One region of the Novosphingobium tardum genome, then DNA from elsewhere that is predicted to be linked to it. Evidence: predicted binding sites of a transcription regulator. Region 1 holds the regulator's gene; each other region holds the start of a gene.
The links. The regulator LexA, encoded in region 1, represses DNA repair genes until DNA is damaged. The targets are predictions, from matches to a motif close to GTTCCNCNCTTGTTCT.
Positions count from the first base shown of each region.

Region 2: the regulator LexA is predicted to act here: its motif matches at 3,462-3,477, upstream of ACFO0A_RS09530 (putative DNA modification/repair radical SAM protein).
Region 3: the regulator LexA is predicted to act here: its motif matches at 4,520-4,535, upstream of ACFO0A_RS03605 (ribonucleoside-diphosphate reductase subunit alpha).

Region 1 covers NZ_JBHSDR010000006.1:535,473-541,870, reverse strand. Annotated here, with positions in the region: gene ACFO0A_RS10570 (citrate synthase) at 1-207, opposite strand, end outside; gene gltX (glutamate--tRNA ligase) at 286-1,746, opposite strand; partial or broken gene ACFO0A_RS10560 (hypothetical protein) at 1,640-2,356, shown strand; gene ACFO0A_RS10555 (ComEC/Rec2 family competence protein) at 2,388-4,013, shown strand; gene lexA (transcriptional repressor LexA) at 4,050-4,742, opposite strand; gene ACFO0A_RS10545 (molybdopterin molybdotransferase MoeA) at 4,818-6,020, opposite strand; gene moaC (cyclic pyranopterin monophosphate synthase MoaC) at 6,017-6,398, opposite strand, start outside.
Region 2 covers NZ_JBHSDR010000006.1:319,235-325,632, forward strand. Annotated here, with positions in the region: gene ACFO0A_RS09520 (error-prone DNA polymerase) at 1-730, opposite strand, end outside; gene ACFO0A_RS09525 (UdgX family uracil-DNA binding protein) at 746-2,209, opposite strand; gene ACFO0A_RS09530 (putative DNA modification/repair radical SAM protein) at 2,206-3,459, opposite strand; gene ACFO0A_RS09535 (alpha/beta fold hydrolase) at 3,594-4,529, shown strand; gene ACFO0A_RS09540 (DUF6504 family protein) at 4,548-6,101, opposite strand; gene ACFO0A_RS09545 (hypothetical protein) at 6,040-6,398, opposite strand, start outside.
Region 3 covers NZ_JBHSDR010000003.1:704,975-711,372, reverse strand. Annotated here, with positions in the region: gene ACFO0A_RS03630 (ABC transporter ATP-binding protein) at 1-243, shown strand, start outside; gene nadB (L-aspartate oxidase) at 246-1,844, shown strand; gene ACFO0A_RS03620 (APC family permease) at 1,841-3,085, shown strand; gene ACFO0A_RS03615 (GlsB/YeaQ/YmgE family stress response membrane protein) at 3,090-3,335, opposite strand; gene ACFO0A_RS03610 (GNAT family N-acetyltransferase) at 3,436-4,059, opposite strand; gene ACFO0A_RS03605 (ribonucleoside-diphosphate reductase subunit alpha) at 4,742-6,398, shown strand, end outside.

The sequences.
Region 1 (6,398 bases):
ATGCAGGAGGACGCCTTCATCGCCGTCGATGTAGGTCAGCGCGCTTTCGCAGCTGGCGGTCGAGGTGAAGCCCGGATCGTAGGTGAACATGCCGGTCTGGGCATACATCTTGCGGATGTCGATGACGTCGGGGCCGATCGAGCCGCTCATCACCGGCATTTGCACGTCCTTGCCGGCAGCGTTCAGGGTTGCCTGGTTGTCGCTCACCTCAATGCCCTCCTAGAATAATTCGGCCTTTCGGGCCTGTCGCTTGAAGCGCGCGGGCGACGCCCGAACGCTCGATATTCACTGTACCTGATCCGCGATCCGCCCCAGCGCCTCGTCCCGTCCGAGCAGAACAAGTACGTCGAAAATTCCCGGCGATACCGTCTGCCCCGTCAGCGCCGCTCTAAGCGGCTGCGCAAGCTTGCCCAGACCAAGTCCGCGCTGTTCCGCCATCGTCTTCAGAGTGGCTTCCAGCGTTGCGGTTGTCCAGTCATTTTCCCCTGCCAGAACGGCGTGAATCTCGCCCAGCAAAGCCCGCGCTTCGGGCGTCAGCAGTGCCTCTGCCTTGGCGTCCAGAACCAGCGGTCGTGCGGCAAAGAGGAACGCCGCCGCGCGCGCGATTTCCAGCAGATCCTGCGCGCGTGGCTGGAGGTGCGGCATGGCCTGAGCCAGCAGGTCGCCGTGCCTGGCGGGATCAAACCCCGGCGCGATCGCGGCAAGGTGCGGCTGAACAAGGTCTGCCAGCCGCGCCGGGTCGGCCTCGCGGATGTAGTGTGCGTTGAGGCTGAGAAGCTTTTTCATGTCGAAGCGTGAAGGGCTTTTGCCCACGCCCGAAATGTCGAACAGCGCGATCGCTTCCTCGCGGGTGATGGTTTCCTTGTCGCCGTGACCCCAGCCCAGCCGCAGCAGGTAGTTGAAGAGCGCCTCGGGCAGGATGCCCAGCTCGTCGCGATAGGCGTCGACGCCCAGCGCGCCATGCCGCTTGGAAAGCTTGGCGCCGTCTGCGCCGTGGATCAGCGGGATGTGAGCGTAGCGCGGCTCAGCCCATCCCATCGCACGGATGATGCCGAGTTGGCGGAACGCGTTGTTGAGGTGGTCGTCGCCGCGGATGATATGCGTCACCCCCATGTCATGATCGTCGACCACCACTGCGAGCATATAGGTCGGCGTCCCGTCGGAACGGAGAAGGACGAAATCGTCGATCTCGGCGTTGTTCACCGCGACCCTGCCCTGAACCAGGTCCTCGATCACGGTTTCCCCACCGAGCGGGGCCTTGAGCCGGACCACGAACGGGGAGCCGCTGGGCGCTTCGCTCGGGTCGCGATCGCGCCATTCGCTGACGATGCGGAAGGGGCGACGCTCGGCCTGCGCCGCGGCGCGCCGCTCGGCCAGTTCTTCGGGCGTCAGGTAGCAGCGGTAGGCCGCGCCAGACGCGAGCAGTTCGTTGGCGACCTCGGCATGACGGGCCTCGGCCTGGGACTGGTACTGCGCCTCACCATCCCAATCGAGCCCGAGCCACTTCATTCCATCGAGGATCACGCCGATGGCCGCTTCGGTAGAGCGCGCGCGATCAGTGTCTTCGATGCGCAACAGGGCCTTGCCGCCGTGATGCCGGGCGAACAACCACGAAAAGAGGCCGGTCCGGGCGTTCCCGATGTGCAGGAACCCGGTCGGCGAAGGCGCGAAGCGGGTCACGACTGTGGACCCGCTGGGGGCAGCGCTTCCCGTCCCTGCAGTCGTCTCCGCCGTTCCGCTTGCCATCGCGCGATGGTTCCTTTCTCTTAAGGCGATGGCCACCGACGCCGCCGCCCTTCCTTCAAAGCCGGCCCCGTGGCCAGACGATGCTGCGCGGCCTTGGCGCGGATGGCGCGGGTTGTCCAGATTGGCCGCTATCGGATTGGCCCGAGCGGATGATTTTCTCGACGGCCGCCCGTTCGAAAGGGGGCTGTGGCTTCCGGTCGCATTTGCCTGCGGGATCGCCGCATGGTTCAGGCTCGATGGCCCGTGGCAGTGGGCGGCGCTGCTGCTCGCCTGCGGTGGTGTTGCGCTTGGGACGGCCGCGCTCCTGCCGCGAGAGGGTGGCACACCGCACCTGCGCACTGCGATACTGGCGCTGTCGCTAATGGTCGCGGCCGGCTGCGCGACCGTGTGGGTGAAGTCGGAACTGTTCGGCGAACCGCCGATCGCCCGGCCACTCGTCGTCGATTTGACCGGTCGCATCGTCGATCGCGAGATGCGGGGCGCCGAGGGCCGTGTCCGCGTGCTGCTCGACGCCCGCTGGGCAGGCGGCGAGGGCGCTCGACGTGTCCGGGTGAACCTGCCGCTGAAGTTCGATGCGCCGGAGTTGACCGAAGGAGCCGTCGTACGGCTGCGTGCACGGCTGATGCCGCCGGCGCCCCCGGATGCTGCCGGGGGCGTACGATTTCGCCAGGACCGCATGGTTCGGCGGAATTGCCGCAACGGGCAGCGCGCTGGGGCACGCGACGGTCGTATCGCCGGCCCACGGTGGAGGTGCGGTCCGCCAGGCCCAGCATGCGCTCTCCGATCACGTCCGCTCACGGCTCGACGGCTCTCCTGGGGCCATCGCCGCGGCCTTCGCCAGCGGCGACCGGGGTGCCATTGCCGCCGACGACGACCAGGCGATGCGCGACGCGGGCCTGACGCACCTGCTTTCGATCAGCGGCCTCCACGTCAGCGCGGTCGTCGCCGCCACCTACTTGCTTGCGATGAGCATACTCGCGCTCTGGCCCTGGCTAGCCCTGCGAGTGCGCCTGCCGCTTGTGGCCGCCGCCGCGGGCGCACTCGCCGGCATCGCCTATACGATCCTGACCGGCGCTGAGGTACCGACGGTGCGGTCATGCATCGGTGCGGTCCTCTTCCTTGTCGCTCTCGCACTCGGCCGCGATCCGCTGAGCTTGCGGATGGTTGCGGTCGGGGCGCTGTTCGTGATGGTCTTCTGGCCCGAGGCGGTCGTCGGCCCCAGCTTTCAGATGAGCTTCGGTGCGGTCATTGCGATCGTGGCGCTTCATGGTGCCGAACCGGTCAGGCGGTTCCTTGCGCTGAGGGAGGAAACCTGGGTCGCGCGCTTGATTCGCCAGTTGGCCATGCTGCTGTCCACGGGCGTAGTGATCGAACTCGCCCTGCTGCCGATCGGGCTGTTCCATTTTCATCGCGCGGGCGTCTACGGCGCGCTCGCCAATGTGATCGCCATTCCGCTGACGACTTTCGGCAGCATGCCGCTGATTGCCCTAGGCCTGCTTCTCGATTCGATCGGAGCGGGGGCGCCGGCCTGGTGGCTCGCCGGAAAGTCGCTCGAGGGACTGCTCGCACTGGCGCACTGGACAGCAGCGCAGCCCGGCGCGGTTCGCTTCATGCCCGCCATGGGTAACGGCACCTTTGCGCTGTTCCTGGCGGGATCCCTGTGGCTGGCGCTGTGGACGGGGCGGGTGCGGCTGCTTGGATTCGCTCCGATCGCCGTCGCTTCCGTTGCCCTGGCGGCGGTGCCGACGCCCGACCTCCTGATTTCGGGCGATGGCCGCAATGTCGGCATAACCGTCGGGCATGATCGGCTGGTCGTCTTACGCGAGGGCAGGAGCACCTTCGCCAGCGACTCCCTGCGGGAGCTTGCCGGGCTGGACGGGGACACCGTCGTTATCGACGATTGGCCCGGCGCGCGCTGCACGCCCGATTTCTGTTCCATCGTGCTGGAACGCGGCAGCGCGGGGCACGTGATCCTCGTGGGAAGAGGGCGCGATCGCGTGGACGAAATGGCGCTCGCCGCCGCCTGCGAGCGCTCGGACATCGTCGTCAGCGAGCGCTGGCTACCGCGCAGTTGCAGGCCGCGCATGCTCAAGGCCGATCGGACCTTGCTGACGCGGACAGGCGGTCTGTCAGTCGACCTCGAAAGCAGGTCGGTGCGCACGGTGAGCGAGGACCAGGGCCATCACGGCTGGTACCGGCGGGAAGAGCTGCGACCGCGTTACCGGCGCGGCGGCGCCCCCGCAGTCATCCCCACGGCTGCAACCTGAGCGTCAGTCCCGCCGGGCGGAAACTCTTGGGGACGATCAATGATAGCGGCGCAGCAGTCCTGCGAGCTTGCCCTGAACCTCGACCTCGCCGGGCCGGTAGATCTGCGGCTCGTATGCGGCGTTGGCGGGATCCAGACGCACCATGCCGTCCTCGCGGCGGAGGTACTTGAGCGTGGCTTCCTCGCCGCGCACCAGCGCCACCACGATCTCGCCGTCGCGTGCCGTGTTCGTACGCCGGACAAGCGCGAAATCGCCATCGAGAATGCCAGCTTCGACCATCGAATCTCCGGAGACCTCGAGCGCGTAATGCTCGCCCGCACCAAGCAGGGCGGCGGGAACGGGGAGTGTCGACTGACCTTCGAGCGCCTCGATCGGCATGCCCGCGGCAATTCGGCCATGAAGTGGAAGCTCGATCACGTCGTTGGCCGGTGTTCGCGTCATCGGCGCCTGCGGTCGCAGCGGGGTAACGTTTTCAGCAAGCACGGGAGCAGGGCGCGCAGGCTTTGCCACCGCACCCTCGGGCTGGCGGATGACTTCGAGCGCGCGGGCGCGGTTAGGCAGACGGCGGATGAACCCGCGTTCCTCCAGCGCCGAAATGAGGCGGTGAACGCCGGATTTGGACTTGAGGTCGAGCGCCTCCTTCATCTCCTCGAACGAGGGGGAAATGCCGCTTTCCTCCAGCCGGTTCTGGATAAAGCTGATCAGCTCATGCTGCTTGCGGGTAAGCATGGCCCAAATCCTTTGCCTGAAAGTTCGACGAAACGCGAACGGACGCGGAACAATTAGGCAACGTTGGTTAATCAGTCAAGCGATTGCGCCATTTTCGAGCAGATGGATAAAAACGGTGTCCCCGGGCTCTACCGACGCGTCGCCGGGCTCGCGCACAATAAGGGCATTGGCCGCTGCCAGCGCTGCAAGCGCGCCGCTGTCCTGGGTTCTGACTGGCGCCACGGTGTTACCGTCCCATTTTGCTCGCAGGTATTCGGCGCGTACCCCCGCCTTCGGCAGCGGCGATTCAAGCCGCGCGGGAATGACACGGGGCGAGGGATCGAGCGCGCCAAGCACATGGCGAACCAGCGGCAGGAGAAAAAGGTAGGCGGTCACGTAGGCCGAGGCTGGGTTTCCGGGAAGGCCGAGGATGACCTGCTTGCCCTGCGTCGCCACGAGCAGGGGCTTGCCGGGCTTGACCGCAACGCGCCAGAAATCGAGCTTCGCGCCGACGTTCTCGAGCGCTGGCCGCACAAGGTCGTGCTCGCCCACGGATGCTCCGCCACTCGTGACGATGATGTCGGCGCTCGACGCGGCTCCGATTGCATTCGCGAGCGCATCGATACTGTCGGGCAGAGGTCCGACCCGCTCGACTTCGCACGGGAGCGGGGCAAGCATTGCGGCAAGCATCGGCCCATTGGACGCGTAGATCTGGCCTCGTTCGGGTTCGCATCCCGCCGCGCAGAGCTCGTCGCCACTGTCGATCAGAACGATCCGGGGCGGACGGCGCACGGGAAGATGGGTGTGCCCGGCAGAGAGGGCGAGCGCGATCTGGGCGGGGCCAATCCTTGTCCCCGGCTCCAGGACCGTGTCGCCAATGGCGAAGTCGGACCCTGCCTGCCGAACGTACCGTGTCCGCGGGCTTGGCGGCGAGCCGGACAATTCCACCCGATCGCCGGAGCAGTCGCAATCTTCCTTGATCACGACTGCGTCAGCGCCCTGTGGAAGCAGCGCGCCGGTTGAAATGCGTGCCGCCTCTCCGCTGCCGAGCGGCCGGTCGAGTGGGCGGCCCGCAGCGCTTTCCCCGACGAGCCGCCAAGGTCCTTCGATTTCCGCGGCCCTCACGGCGAACCCATCCATCGACGACGTGTCGCCTTCGGGACGCGTGACCCGGCTTTTGAGATGGTGAGTGAGAAAGTATCCGCTTGCCTCTGCGGTAGCGAGATTTTCCGGCGGCAGCGGGGCCGCGAGGGAAAGCAGCCGCGCCCTGGCTTCGGCGACCGGGAGCAGGGTGTTCAAGCCGGATCCCGCAACGGCGCGACCCAATCGCCGGACTTCCCGCCTCGCTTCTCCAGGAGGCGAACGTCGCCGATCACCATCGCCTTGTCGAGCGCCTTGGCCATGTCGTAGATCGTCAACAGCGCAACAGACACTGCCGTCATCGCTTCCATCTCGACCCCCGTTCGCCCGCTGAGCGAGGCTTCCGCGGTTACGTCGATCCCATCCCCGGCAAACGCGAAGTTCACTGCGACCGAGTCGAGTGCGAGTGGGTGGCAGAGCGGGATGAGGTCGGCGGTCCTTTTCGCGGCCATGATGCCGGCAATACGGGCTGCGGCGAGGACATCGCCCTTCGGCATATCGCCCGAGCGTATGGCGTGCAGGGCCGCAGCGTTCATC
Region 2 (6,398 bases), 220 kb from region 1:
GGTAAAGCACGTCGTTCGTCGCCAGCAGACCCAGCCCGGCGGCGCGGGCGAGCGCATCTAGCCGGTCGATCCGCGCCACGTCGTCTCCCCCATAGAGGTGGCTGGCGGCGACATGGCGCAGGCTGGACAGCCGCGTGGCGAGATGGGGCAGCAGTTCGGCAAAAGCCGCGGTGACTTCCACCTCCTGCCCCGCAGGAGCATCGCCGCCCAGCACCACCACATTGCTGGGCACGCCTATCGTGAAGGGCCGGTCGAGATCGGCCGGGGGGATCAGAATCAGCTGCACCCCCTCCTGCTCTCCTGCCAGCATCGCCAGCGAGATGTCGCACACGCCCTTGTCCTGCCATCCGCCGTCGAGCGTTCCCATCCGCCCCGCCGAGATCAGGCGGCAGAGCCGGCCATAGGCCGAGCGGTCCACCGGGTAGGCGAGGAACGCCAGTCCCTCGACCGTCTCGATCCGGCAGCCGATCACCGGGCGCAGGCGCAGCGTTTCCGCCTCGGAATGAAGCCGCACGATCCCGGCGAGTGAATTGATATCGGCAATGCCGAGCGCGTCGTAGCCCAGCGCCCGCGCGGTGAGCGCCAGGTCGACCGCGTCCGACGCCCCGCGCAGGAATGAAAAGCAGCTTGCCACCCCCAGCTCGACGAACGGCGCGCGTTCGGGCTGAGTCACCTCATCAGAATCGAGCTCGATCCGGCGGCGGGGAACAAGAAGATCGTTCTCGGGCATAGGCCGCAGGCACGCTCACGCGCTGGCCAGGGCTCCGAGGCGTGCTGCAACCGCACGCAGGTCGGCGGCAAACCGCGCTTCCTCGCCCGCGCGGGCGTCGTCTTGCAGGCGCAGCAGATAGGACGGATGCGTGGTGATCCATAGCTCGCTGCCATCGTCGAGCGCCTGCGGGACCCCGCGCACCTTCTGCACGCTGACCGTCTTGCCCAGCATCCCACGCGCCGCGCTGGCGCCAAGGGCGAGGACAAGCTGCGGCTTTACCAGCGTGCGCTCACCCTCCACCCACCAGCGGCAGACGTCGATTTCCTTGGCCGTGGGCGACTGGTGGAGCCGGCGCTTGCCGCCACCCCGCATCACCTTGGGCACGAACTTGAAGTGCTTCACCGCATTGGTGACGTAGGCCGCTTCCTGATCGATCCCGGCATCCTCGAGATGCGCGCGCAGCAGCCGTCCGGCGGGTCCCACGAAAGGACGACCCTGCTGCTCCTCGACATCGCCCGGCTGTTCGCCGACGATCATCAGCGCGGCGCGGGCCGGCCCCTCGCCCATCACCGCGCGCGTGCCGTTGCAGCCGATCTCGCAGCGCCGGCACTGCTGGATCGCCTTGCCGATCGCGGCCAGGCTCGCCGGCCGCTCCTCGTTTTCGAACAGGTTGCTTCCCGCATCCACCATCGTCGCCTCGCGTGCCTGCGCCCCGGCGACCAGCTCGGGAATGAGGGCGGCCTCGGGCATGTTCTTCCAATACTTGCGGGGCATTTCCTTGAGCATCGCCCCGATCTTCAAACGTGCGGGATTGAAGATCGATGCATAGTACCGCTTCCACAGGTCTTCGGCCGGGTCGCCCTGCGGCGCGTCGCCGCGCTGCGCAGGCGGGCCTTCGTGGAGCGTCGCCCCATTCCAGTGGAGCGTGCCCTGCGGCGTGAGGATCGACCACTTCATGTTGGTGAAGCGGCGCACGAAGAATGCCGCGTTGGCGCGCAGGATATGATGCTCCGGCTCGAACCACGCGACGTAATGCTCGCTCCCGTCTTCCTCCTCTACTGCGCGGAACCGCACGAACGCCCGCATCTTGTGGATGTCGCGGCGCACGGTGCGCGCCAGTTCCCCGATCCTGCGGACATCCCCGTCAGCGGCATCCTCCATCGTCCGGGGATTGGCCTGCAGTCGCCACAGCAACCGGTAAAGCAAGGCCAACCGGTGCGGATCGCGGTGCAGAATGGCGCTTTGCGCAAGCTGCATGAAGGCGCGGGGAGCGCGCGGCTGCGGGGCATGGGCGGGAGGCGTGGGCAGGCGCTTCTCCGCCCCCGCAAACAGGTCGCCGCCTGATCCGCCAGGTTCGCTCCAGGCAACGCGGTCGGGCGGCACATCACCGCGCAGCAGGCGCCGTGCGTGATCGCGCCAGCCTTCGAAATCATCGGGCGCGGCGAGCGGCACGAGATAGGACGTGGCGATCCGCATGTCGCGAAACGGCGCGGTCATGCGGCGAACAGTTCAAGTTGCTCGCTGCGCGGCGGCGCCACCATCGTGCGCAGGTCCGCCCGGTCGGCCAGCAACGTCGGGCGCCAGTCGGCAGTGACGACGAACGGCCGCAGCTTGGCGATCGAGACGGTAAGGCGCGCGACGTCATCGAGGCGCAGGGTGCGGTGGCGGCGCGCGGCGATCAGCGCATTGACCGCACGCACCCCCAGCCCCGGCACGCGCAGCAGCATCTCGCGCGGCGCGCGGTTGAGATCGACCGGGAAGCGATCGCGGAACGCAAGGGCCCAAGCCAGCTTGGGATCGATATCGACCGGCAGCATTCCCGACACCGGGTCGGCCGCCTGCTGCACTTCGGCAGTGGTGTAGCCATAGAACCGCATCAACCAGTCCGATTGGTACAACCGGTGCTCGCGGATCAGCGGCGGACGCTTGAGCGGCAGCACCGCGCTGGCATCGGGGATCGGACTGAACGCCGAATAATAGACCCGGCGCAGGCCGAACTTGCCATAGAGCGTGCTCGCCTTGCCGACGATGTCGGCGTCGCTGGCGGCATCGGCGCCCACGATCATCTGGGTGGACTGGCCGGCAGGCGCGAATTGCGGCGCCGACCTGAACCGCTTGCGCGCGTCCTTGGCTTCCACGATCTCGCGCTTCAGGCCGGCCATTGCCCCGGCGATCTGGGGGGCCGACTTGTCGGGTGCGAGGCGCTTCAGCCCCGCGTCTGTCGGCAGTTCGACGTTGATCGACACGCGATCGGCATACAGCCCCGCTTGGGCGAGCAGTTCGGGATCGGCTTCGGGAATGGTCTTGAGGTGGATGTAACCGCGAAAATCGTGCTCTTCGCGCAGGATGCGGGCGACTTCGACCAGCTGCTCCATCGTGTGGTTCGACGATTTCACGATCCCCGAGGAGAGGAACAGCCCCTCGATATAATTGCGGCGATAGAAGCTGAGCGTCAGGTCGACCACTTCCTGCGGGGTGAACCGCGCCCGCACCACGTTCGAGCTCTTGCGGTTGATGCAGTAATGGCAATCGAAGATGCAGTGATTGGTCAGCAGGATCTTGAGCAACGAGATACAGCGGCCGTCCGGGGCATAGGCATGACAGATGCCCATCCCTTCGGTCGAACCGATCCCCTTGCCGCCGACGCTGCTTTTCTTCGCGGTGCCCGACGAGGCGCACGAGGCATCGTACTTGGCGGCATCGGCCAGAATGCCGAGACGGTCGAGAATACTGGATTGAGCACTCATGCGTTCCTTATATGTTCTATTTCTCCGCCAGGCGAGTCCTTTTGTCCCAAGGGTTTGTTCGATCCGCTTGCCGGGCGGAACCGGACCATCCGCCGGGGGTTTGAAACCGGACGGGAAATTCAAGGACCACCGGCATGCCCCATATCGAAGCCCGCGACGGAACCCGTCTCTATGTGAAGACCTGGGGCGAAGGCGCTCCCGTGGTCCTCATCCACGGCTGGCCGCTTTCGGCCGATAGCTGGGATCCGCAGATGAATGCGCTCGCGGACGCGGGCTACAAGGCCATCGCCTATGACCGGCGCGGTTTCGGACGCTCGGATCAGCCCAGCCAGGGCAACGACTACAACACATATGCGGACGACCTGGCCGACGTCATGGCTGCCACCGGGGCGACCGACAATGTTGCGCTGGTGGGCTTCTCGATGGGTGGCGGCGAGATCGCCCGCTACATGTCGCGCCACGGCGGCAAGGGCGTGACCAAGGCCGCGCTAATCTCGTCGGTCGTGCCCTACATGCTTCAGACCGACGACAATCCCCACGGCGTGCCGCAGGCCACGTTCGACCAGATGTCGGAAGGCATGCTGAAGGATCACCGCAAGTTCTTCGCCAGCTTCTTCAAGGACTTTTTCGGCGTCGGCTTCGTCAGCCAGCCGGTGAGCGACGAGACGCTGGACTGGGCTTGGGGGGTCACGATGCAGGCCGGGCTGCGCCCGATCCTGCAGGCGGCGCAGGCATTCGCGACCACCGATTTCCGCCCAGACCTCGCCAGCTTCAATGTGCCGACGCTGGTGATCCACGGCACAGGCGACAAGACGGTGCCCATCGATGCGACGGGGCGCGTTGTGGCCAGCCAGGTCCCTTCGGCGAGCCTGATCGAATATGCCGGTGAGCCGCATGGCGTCTTCGCCACCCAGAGCGAGCGACTGACCCGAGACCTCCTGGACTTCCTCGACGGCAACGCCAACCGCAGCGCCTTTTCCGGCTTGGACGACGCGACCCCGCGCGAGCGGCAGGAGATCATCGACGAGGTGACGCGCGAATCGATGGCGGGTTCGGCCTCGCTCGCCTGATCCTGCAGGCCCTCGCACTCAGGCGCAGAGCCCTTGCATGAACCATTCCGGATTACCGCCACGGCCATCGCCCGCGATGCCGTGGCGGTAGATCCAGAACCTGCGGCCCATATCGTCCTCTACCCGGTAGTAATCGCGCAGCCGGGTGGTCGAGCGTTCGCGCCACCATTCGGGCGCGATCCGCTCCGGTCCTTCGGCGCGGGCGATCTCGTGGACTTCGCCGCGCCAGCGGAAGCGGCGCGGCAATCCGTCGGGCGTGGCATAGAGCACGGCGATGCTTTCCGCCCGATCCAGCATCTTGAGCGGGCGCGCATGGAACGCGAGCTGGCCCTGGCTGGGGCTCAGCGAGGCCAGCGGCGGCTGCCAGCGCTGGGCGCGTTCGGGCAGGTGGCTGGCATGAGCGACGGGGCGGCGCACGGCATCGGTGCCCAGGCGAGTCACGAGCCGGTCGACGAACGCGGCCAGACTGGTGCCGTGGCGTTCCGCTGCCGCCTCGAAATCGCGCTGGGCCAAGGCCAGCGGCTCGGTCCAGGCGGCGCGAAGTCGCACCAGTTCGATCCCGAAACCGGCATCCAGATCATCGAGGCGTGCCGCGAAGAGCCGGCAGATATGCGCCGGATCGCGTGCCGCCGCGGCAAGTTCGAGACGGCGGAAGAGGACATCACCGTCCACCTTCCACATGCCCAGCTCAAGCCTGCGCGCGCCCATTCCCGCACCTTCCAGCAGCCGCGCCATGTCTTCGGCCAGATCGGCCACCACCTGGTCGAGTAGCGGACGATGACGGATCGGCTCGAGCAGGCGGCGCTGGACCAGAGGGGCGGGACGATCAATCACCGGCAACAGCGGCTCGGGCACCTGTCCGACAAGCTGGTCCATCCGGACCAGAGGATTCGCGCCGGGCGAACGGCGATTGCGGAAACGACGCACCAGGGCATGGCGGGCCACGCCGTCCAGTTCGCCCAGGCGCTTCAGGCCCAGCCGGCGCAACAGCAGCAGGACATCGGCATCGAGGCGCAGCGCGGCAACCGGCAGGTCCGCGAGCCGCGCCACCGCATCGTCGTCCGTGCCAAGGATCGCCCGCTCAGGCCCATGATGGGCAAGCGCCCAGGCGGCGCCCGCGGTGGGTGCGATCGCCAGTCGCGCGGCAAGACCCCGGCCGGCGAGGCGGGCGGCCGCGTCGGCCAGCAGAGCGCCCTCGCCGCCGAACAGATGCGCGGCGCCGGTAATGTCGACGATCAGCCCGTCAGGCGGATCGATCGCGCTCCACGGTCCCCAGCGCTGCGCCCAGAGCGCCAGCGTTTCGAGAAAGGCGAGGTCGCCGGCGGGATCGGACGGATCGACCGCAAGTTGCGGACACAGCGTGCGGGCATCGGCCAGCATCATCCCGGGCATGGCACCGGCCAGTGTCCCGGCACGATTCACCGCATCGATCCGCGGCCCGTGCGCGGTCTCGGTGATCAGAGCGTGGGGCCGGTCCTCAGGGTAATCGCTTGCCCTGCCGATGGCGGGATCAGGCGCGCAGCGGGTGCGGCGCCAGCGGTCCATCGCCAGCGCCATGCACCAGATCGCCATGATCCGGCGCGGTGGCGGCGACGCAGGGCTCGGCGGCGAGGGCGTGGTCGTCATCGCGCAATATCCAGTGTCCGGGTTGATACGTATGCGCCCGGAACAATTCGGCGTTCCAGGCAGGGTTGCCGGGAGCCTGGGCATTCCATCGCGGGGGAACGGAAGGAGCAGCGCGCGCCTCCCACCGCATTCGTGCCGACCCCAGATCGCGGCGCGCATCCAACCGCACCAGCCACAGCGGCACGCCATGCTTTTCCGCCGCGAGCGACAGACGTCGCGAGGCAGTGAAATCGAGCGCGCGGG
Region 3 (6,398 bases), on a different contig from region 1:
ATCGTCGTCCTCACCCTCGACCGCGACATCACCGAGGCGCCGTCGCATCCCGCCTTCGCCAAGAGCGAGCTTACCGCCGACCGGACGGTCGAGATCACTTACGACAAGGACCGCATGAACGCGGGCGAGGTGCTCGCCGTGCTCCAGGCGCAGGGCTATGCGATCCAGGACGTCTCGACGCGCGAGGCGGACCTCGAGGACGTGTTCCTCCACCTCACCAGCGCACCGGCCGAGGCGGCCTGACCGTGGCCCCTGCCCCGCCGCCCGCCGCCGCGCATGACGTTCTCATCATCGGCTCGGGCGCGGCGGGGCTGACCGCGGCGCTGGCGCTGGCCGAGAAGTGCCGCGTCCTCGTCCTGGCCAAGGGCACGCTGACCGGCGGCTCGACCGCATGGGCGCAAGGCGGGATCGCCGCCGTGCTCGATGCCGGCGACACCTTCGAGGAGCATATCCACGACACGATGGTCGCCGGTGCCGGGCTCAACCGGCTGGAGACGGTCGAATACGTGATCGAGCGCGCCCCTCACGCGATCGACCGGCTGGTCGAGCTGGGCGTGCCGTTCAACACCGAGGCGGGCGCGCTCCACCTCACCCGCGAGGGCGGCCATTCGCAGCGCCGCATCGTCCACGTCAACGATGCCACCGGCTGGGCGGTACAGGAAGCGCTGCTCAAGGCGGCGAATGCCAATCCCAACATCACCTTGCTGCCGGGCCAGACCTGCATCGACTTCGTGACCGGGCGTCACGAGGAACGCTACTCGGGGTCGGGCCGGGTCTGGGGGGTCTATGCCCTCGACGAGGCGAGCGGCGCGGTCGTCGCGCACACCGCCCGCGCCACGGTGCTGGCCACCGGTGGGGCGGGCCGGGTCTACCAGTTCTCGACCGCCCCGCGCGGCGCCACGGGTGATGGGATCGCGATGGCCTGGCGCGCCGGGGCGCGCGTCTCCAACATGGAGATGATGCAGTTCCACCCGACCTGCCTCTACAACCTCGAGGTCAAGAACTTCCTCATCACCGAAGCGGTGCGCGGCGAGGGCGGGATCCTGAAGCACCCGGTCACCGGCCACCGCTTCATGCCCGATTACGACGAACGCGCCGAACTGGCCCCGCGCGACGTGGTGGCGCGGGCGATCGACGACCAGATCAAGCGCTTCGGGCTCGACTACGTCCACCTCGACATCAGCGACAAGCCCGCCGATTTCGTGCGCCACCACTTCCCCACAATCCACGAGAAGCTGCTCGAACTGGGCATCGACATGACCAGGGAGCCAATCCCGGTCGTCCCGGCGCAGCATTACACCTGCGGCGGCGTGCTGATCGACCTTGCCGGGCGGACCGACCTGCCGGGCCTCTATGCTGCGGGGGAATGCACCGAGAGTGGGCTGCACGGCGCGAACCGGCTCGCATCCAACAGCCTGCTCGAATGCTTCGTCTTCGGCGAGGCGGCGGCGGCGGACATCCTCGCTCGCTGGGACGAGTTCACCGCGCCCCCGCCGATCCGCGCGTGGGACGAAAGCCGCGTCACCGATTCTGACGAGGAAGTGGTGATCAAGCAGAACTGGACCGAGATCCGCCGCTTCATGTGGAACTACGTGGGCATCGTGCGGACCACCAAGCGGCTCGAGCGCGCGGCGCACCGCACCCGACTGCTGTTCGGCGAGGTCGAGGATTACTACGGCCACTTCCGGGTCACGACCGACCTCATCGAGCTGCGCAATCTGCTCCAGTGCGCCGACCTCATCGTGCGCTCGGCGCTTTCCCGGCATGAAAGCCGCGGTCTGCACTTCACCCTCGACTATCCGCAGACCGACCCGGTCGCGCGCGACACGATCCTGGTGCCGTGACGGCCCGGCCCGGCGTAGGGCAAAAGGAAGCGCAGCCGCAGCTCGTCCGCGCGCTGACACTTGCCCACGCCGTGCTCTACGGTATCGGGGTCACGATCGGCGCGGGCATCTACGTCCTCGTCGGCATCGCCGCCGGGCGCAGCGGGATGCATGCGCCGCTGGCGTTCCTCGTCGCCGCGCTCGCGCTCGCCCCCACCGCAGCCGCGTTCGCCGAGCTGGGCACACGAATGCCGGTCAGCGCGAGCGAGGCGGCCTATGTCCAGCGCGCGTTCGGCCGCCGCTGGCTGACGATCGCGATGGGGCTGCTGGTGATCGCCAGCGCGACCATTTCCGCCGCCACCATCAGCGCCGGCAGCGCGGGCTACATCGGGATGTTCGTGGACCTGCCGCGCGGCTGGATCGTCGCCGGCGTCGTGCTGGCGATGGGCAGCGCGGCAGCACTGGCGACCGCGCGCTCGGTCGCGATCGCCGGAGCGATGACGCTGGTCGAGGTGGGCGGCCTCGTCCTCATCATCGCGGCGGGGCTGGTCGACGGCGAGCCGGTGTTCGCGCGGCTGGGCGAAATGATCCCCACGCCGGGCGAGTTCGCCGCCTGGCGCGGGATCGGCGCCACCGCGCTGGTCGCGGTCTTCGCCTTCATCGGGTTCGAGCATCTCGTCAACGTGGGCGAGGAGATGAAGGAACCGTCGCGCACGCTGCCGCGCGCGCTGTTCATCACCCTGGGGGTGACCGGGCTGCTCTATGTCCTCGTCGTGTGGATCGCGGTCGTCGCGGTGCCGCCCGCGCAACTGGCCGCCTCCGACGCGCCGCTGGCACTGGTGTTCCAGCGCCTGACCGGGCTGCCGCTGGTTACGATGAGCGCGATCGCCGTCGTCGCCACGCTCAACGGCATCGTGGTCCACGTCATCATGATCGCCCGCGTGCTCTATGGCATGGCGACGCTGGGCGATCTGCCCCGCCCGCTGGCGCGGGTCGACCCGCGCACCGCGACGCCGCACGTCGCCACCGCGGTCGCGGTCGCGATGATCCTCGTCCTTGCGCTGGCGGTGCCCCTGGGCGGGCTTGCCGACCTTGCCTCACGCGGGACACTGCTGGTCTTCGCGGGGATCGACATCGCTCTGCTGCGGATCAAGCTGCGGGGCGATCCCCTGCCCGCCGGTGCGTTCTCATGTCCGCTGCCGGTGGTGTGGATCGCCCTTGCCGCCGCGCTGACCCTGCTGGCGCTGGAGCTTTACGTCTGAGCGGTCAGAGACCCCAGCCGAGCAGGCGACCGATCAGGATCAGCGCCATCGCCCCGATGATCGAGGCAAGACAGCCGGCTCGGTGAAATCCGGGGGCGCCGCGGGCGGTGATGAGCCCGGCGAGAAGCGAGCCGGCGATGCCGAGGCCCACGGTCCAGATCCAGCCGATGTTGACCGCACCCGGGTAGAAGAACCGCGCCAGGATCCCGACGACGAGACCGGAAACGATGGCGCCGATGATATTGATCATGTGGAACTCCCTTGACCGCCGGCGACTGTCCGGCCGAATGCGGCAAGGTGTGCCGCCAACCCGCGCGCCATGCAAGCCAGCCCGGACCTGCCGGGGCCGCTCAGCCCGCCGGGCGCAGCATCCCCCAGAAATGAGGACCGCCGCCGGGCACGTCGTATTCGCAGGTCACCGTGAAGCCGAGCCGTTCGTAAATCGTCACGTTCTCGCGCGTCGCAGTCTCGAGGTGCACCGGCAGGCCGCGGGCGGCGGCGCGCTCGAGCCCGGCGCGGATCGCGGTACCGCCCCAGCCCTGCCCCTGGAACGCGGGGGCGACGCCGGCGAAATGAAGGTAATAGTAAGGAAAGCCGCGTGGGTAATGCGCCTCCATCGCGTTGCTGACCTTGAGCCCGCGCCCTACCCGCCGGCCCAGCGCCAGCGCGAACGCGGGAAGTTCGCGCAGCGTCTCCCACACGGTTTCGCTGACCCGATCGGGCTCGCGCCACAAGGTGACGACCTCGCCGCCGGGAGAGCGCAGCGCGCTGCCCGCGGCCATGTCGGAGCGGACAATCAGTGGAAAGAACCGGGCGAAGCGTCGCGCCCGCTCGGCCGCATCGGGGATGATCCAGCTCAGCGCCGGATCGTCCATGAACGCGGCCGAAAGCGTCGCCGCCATGGCCGCCACGTCGCCGTTCGTCGCCTCAACGATTCGCGGCCGCGGCCGCTCGCCCCCTCCACCGTCCATCATCGCCCTCCGTCGATCGGAGCATGAGTGTGCGCTCGGGCCCCGACCGAGGCAACTCGGATCAAGTCGGACGATTTATCCACCGCGGTGTCACAGGATTGAAAAATATTTTGCCGGGGCCACTTCGCTCTTGCGCAGCGCGAAAGGTCCGCGTGGTCCACGCGTCGCTGCACTGCAACGCGGGCCGTGGTGCGCCAAAGCGAATCGCACGTGCGACGAATGGTGTGGTTATTCACGGCTTTACCCTCTTGCGTCGAAATTCGCTTGAGGCACTATAGGTAGTGGTCGGGTTGCAGGGGGCACCTCAACACCTTGTGAAAGGTTGAAACCGCGCATTTGTGCGGGCCCGTTCGTGCGACCGTCGCCGGCAGAGCGGCGGAGCGCCTCGGCCACCAGGTTCTGGGGAAAAGTTTTTCCCCGTGGGACGGACCGTTGCGATAGGATGGGCGCTTGCCTTCCGATTCGAACAGATGCGGAACATGGGGAACTCCCCGGAAGCCGCGGCGAACGACGATCGATAGCGTGCCGGCCCGGTTCGGGCGCACGCCAGGGGGCTGACACGATGGATTTCAGAAGCGGGGACGATGGCGCTGTGATGCAGGACATGTTGGCGACCATCGAAGGCGACACGACCGGTGGCACCGCGCCCGAGGCGCGTCCCGCCACTACGGGAAAGCAGGCGGCAATGACGATGGACAGGGCAAGCAGCGAAAGCGACGCGGGCAGCGCCGCGCTGGTCGAGGCGATGGCCGGGGCCGTGCTGGCGGCGGCCGGGACCGCCGCGCCGGTCAGCGACAGCAAGACCATCAACGCGCGCCGGTTCGCGGTGGTCACCGATGAATCGCGCGACGCGCTCCTGACCGACTTCGGCAAGGACACGCTCGAGGATCGCTACCTGCTGCCGGGAGAGACCAACCAGGATCTCTTCGCCCGCGTCGCCGATGCCTATGCCGACGACGCCGAACACGCGCAGCGGCTGTACGACTACATTTCGAAGCTGTGGTTCATGCCCGCCACGCCGGTCCTGTCGAACGGCGGCACCGGGCGCGGGCTGCCGATCAGCTGCTACCTCAACTCGGTCGACGACAGCCTCGAGGGCATCGTCGGCACGTGGAACGAGAACGTGTGGCTGGCCAGCCGCGGCGGCGGCATCGGCACCTACTGGGGCAAGGTCCGCGGGATCGGCGAAAGCGTCGGCCTCAACGGCAAGACCAGCGGCATCATCCCGTTCGTACGGGTCATGGATTCGCTGACCCTGGCGATCTCGCAGGGCTCGCTGCGGCGCGGCTCGGCGGCGGTCTATCTCGACGTCGCGCATCCCGAAATTGAGGAGTTCCTCGAGATCCGCAAGCCGTCGGGCGACTTCAACCGCAAGGCGCTCAACCTCCACCACGGGGTGTTGCTGACCGACGAATTCATGGAGGCCGTGCGCGACGGGGCCGAGTTCCATCTGCGCAGCCCCAAGGACGGTTCGGTCCGCGGCACGGTCGATGCGCGCAGCCTGTTCCAGAAGCTGGTCGAGACCCGGCTGGCGACGGGCGAGCCCTACATCGTCTTCTCCGACACCGTGAACCGGATGATGCCCAAGCATCACCGCGAGCTGGGGCTGAAGGTCTCGACCTCGAACCTGTGCTCGGAAATCACGCTGCCCACGGGCCGCGACCACCTCGGCAACGACCGCACCGCGGTCTGCTGCCTGTCGTCGCTCAATCTCGAGACCTGGGACGAGTGGAACGGCGACAAGCGCTTCATCGAGGACGTGATGCGCTTCCTCGACAACGTGCTGCAGGACTACATCGACCGCGCGCCCGACGAGATGGCGCGGGCCAAGTATTCGGCGATGCGCGAACGCTCGGTCGGGATGGGCGTGATGGGCTACCACTCGTTCCTCCAGGCCAAGGGGATCGCCTTCGAAAGCGCGATGGCCAAGGCGTGGAACCTCAAGATGTTCCGCCACATCGCCGCCGGCGCCAACGAGGCCTCGATGGTCCTGGCGCAGGAGCGCGGGGCCTGCCCCGACGCCGAGGAACGCGGCGCGATGGAGCGGTTCTCGTGCAAGATGGCGATCGCACCGACCGCGTCGATCAGCATCATCTGCGGCGGCACTTCGGCGTGCATCGAGCCGATCCCGGCCAACATCTACACGCACAAGACGCTGTCGGGCAGCTTCGTGGTCAAGAACCCGTACCTGGAGAAGCTGCTCGCCGCCAAGAGCAAGGATTCCACCAACGTGTGGAACTCGATCCTCGAGCATGGCGGATCGGTGCAGCACCTCGACTTCCTCTCGCCCGAGGAGAAGGCGGTGTACAAGACCAGCTTCGAGATCGACCAGCGCTGGCTGC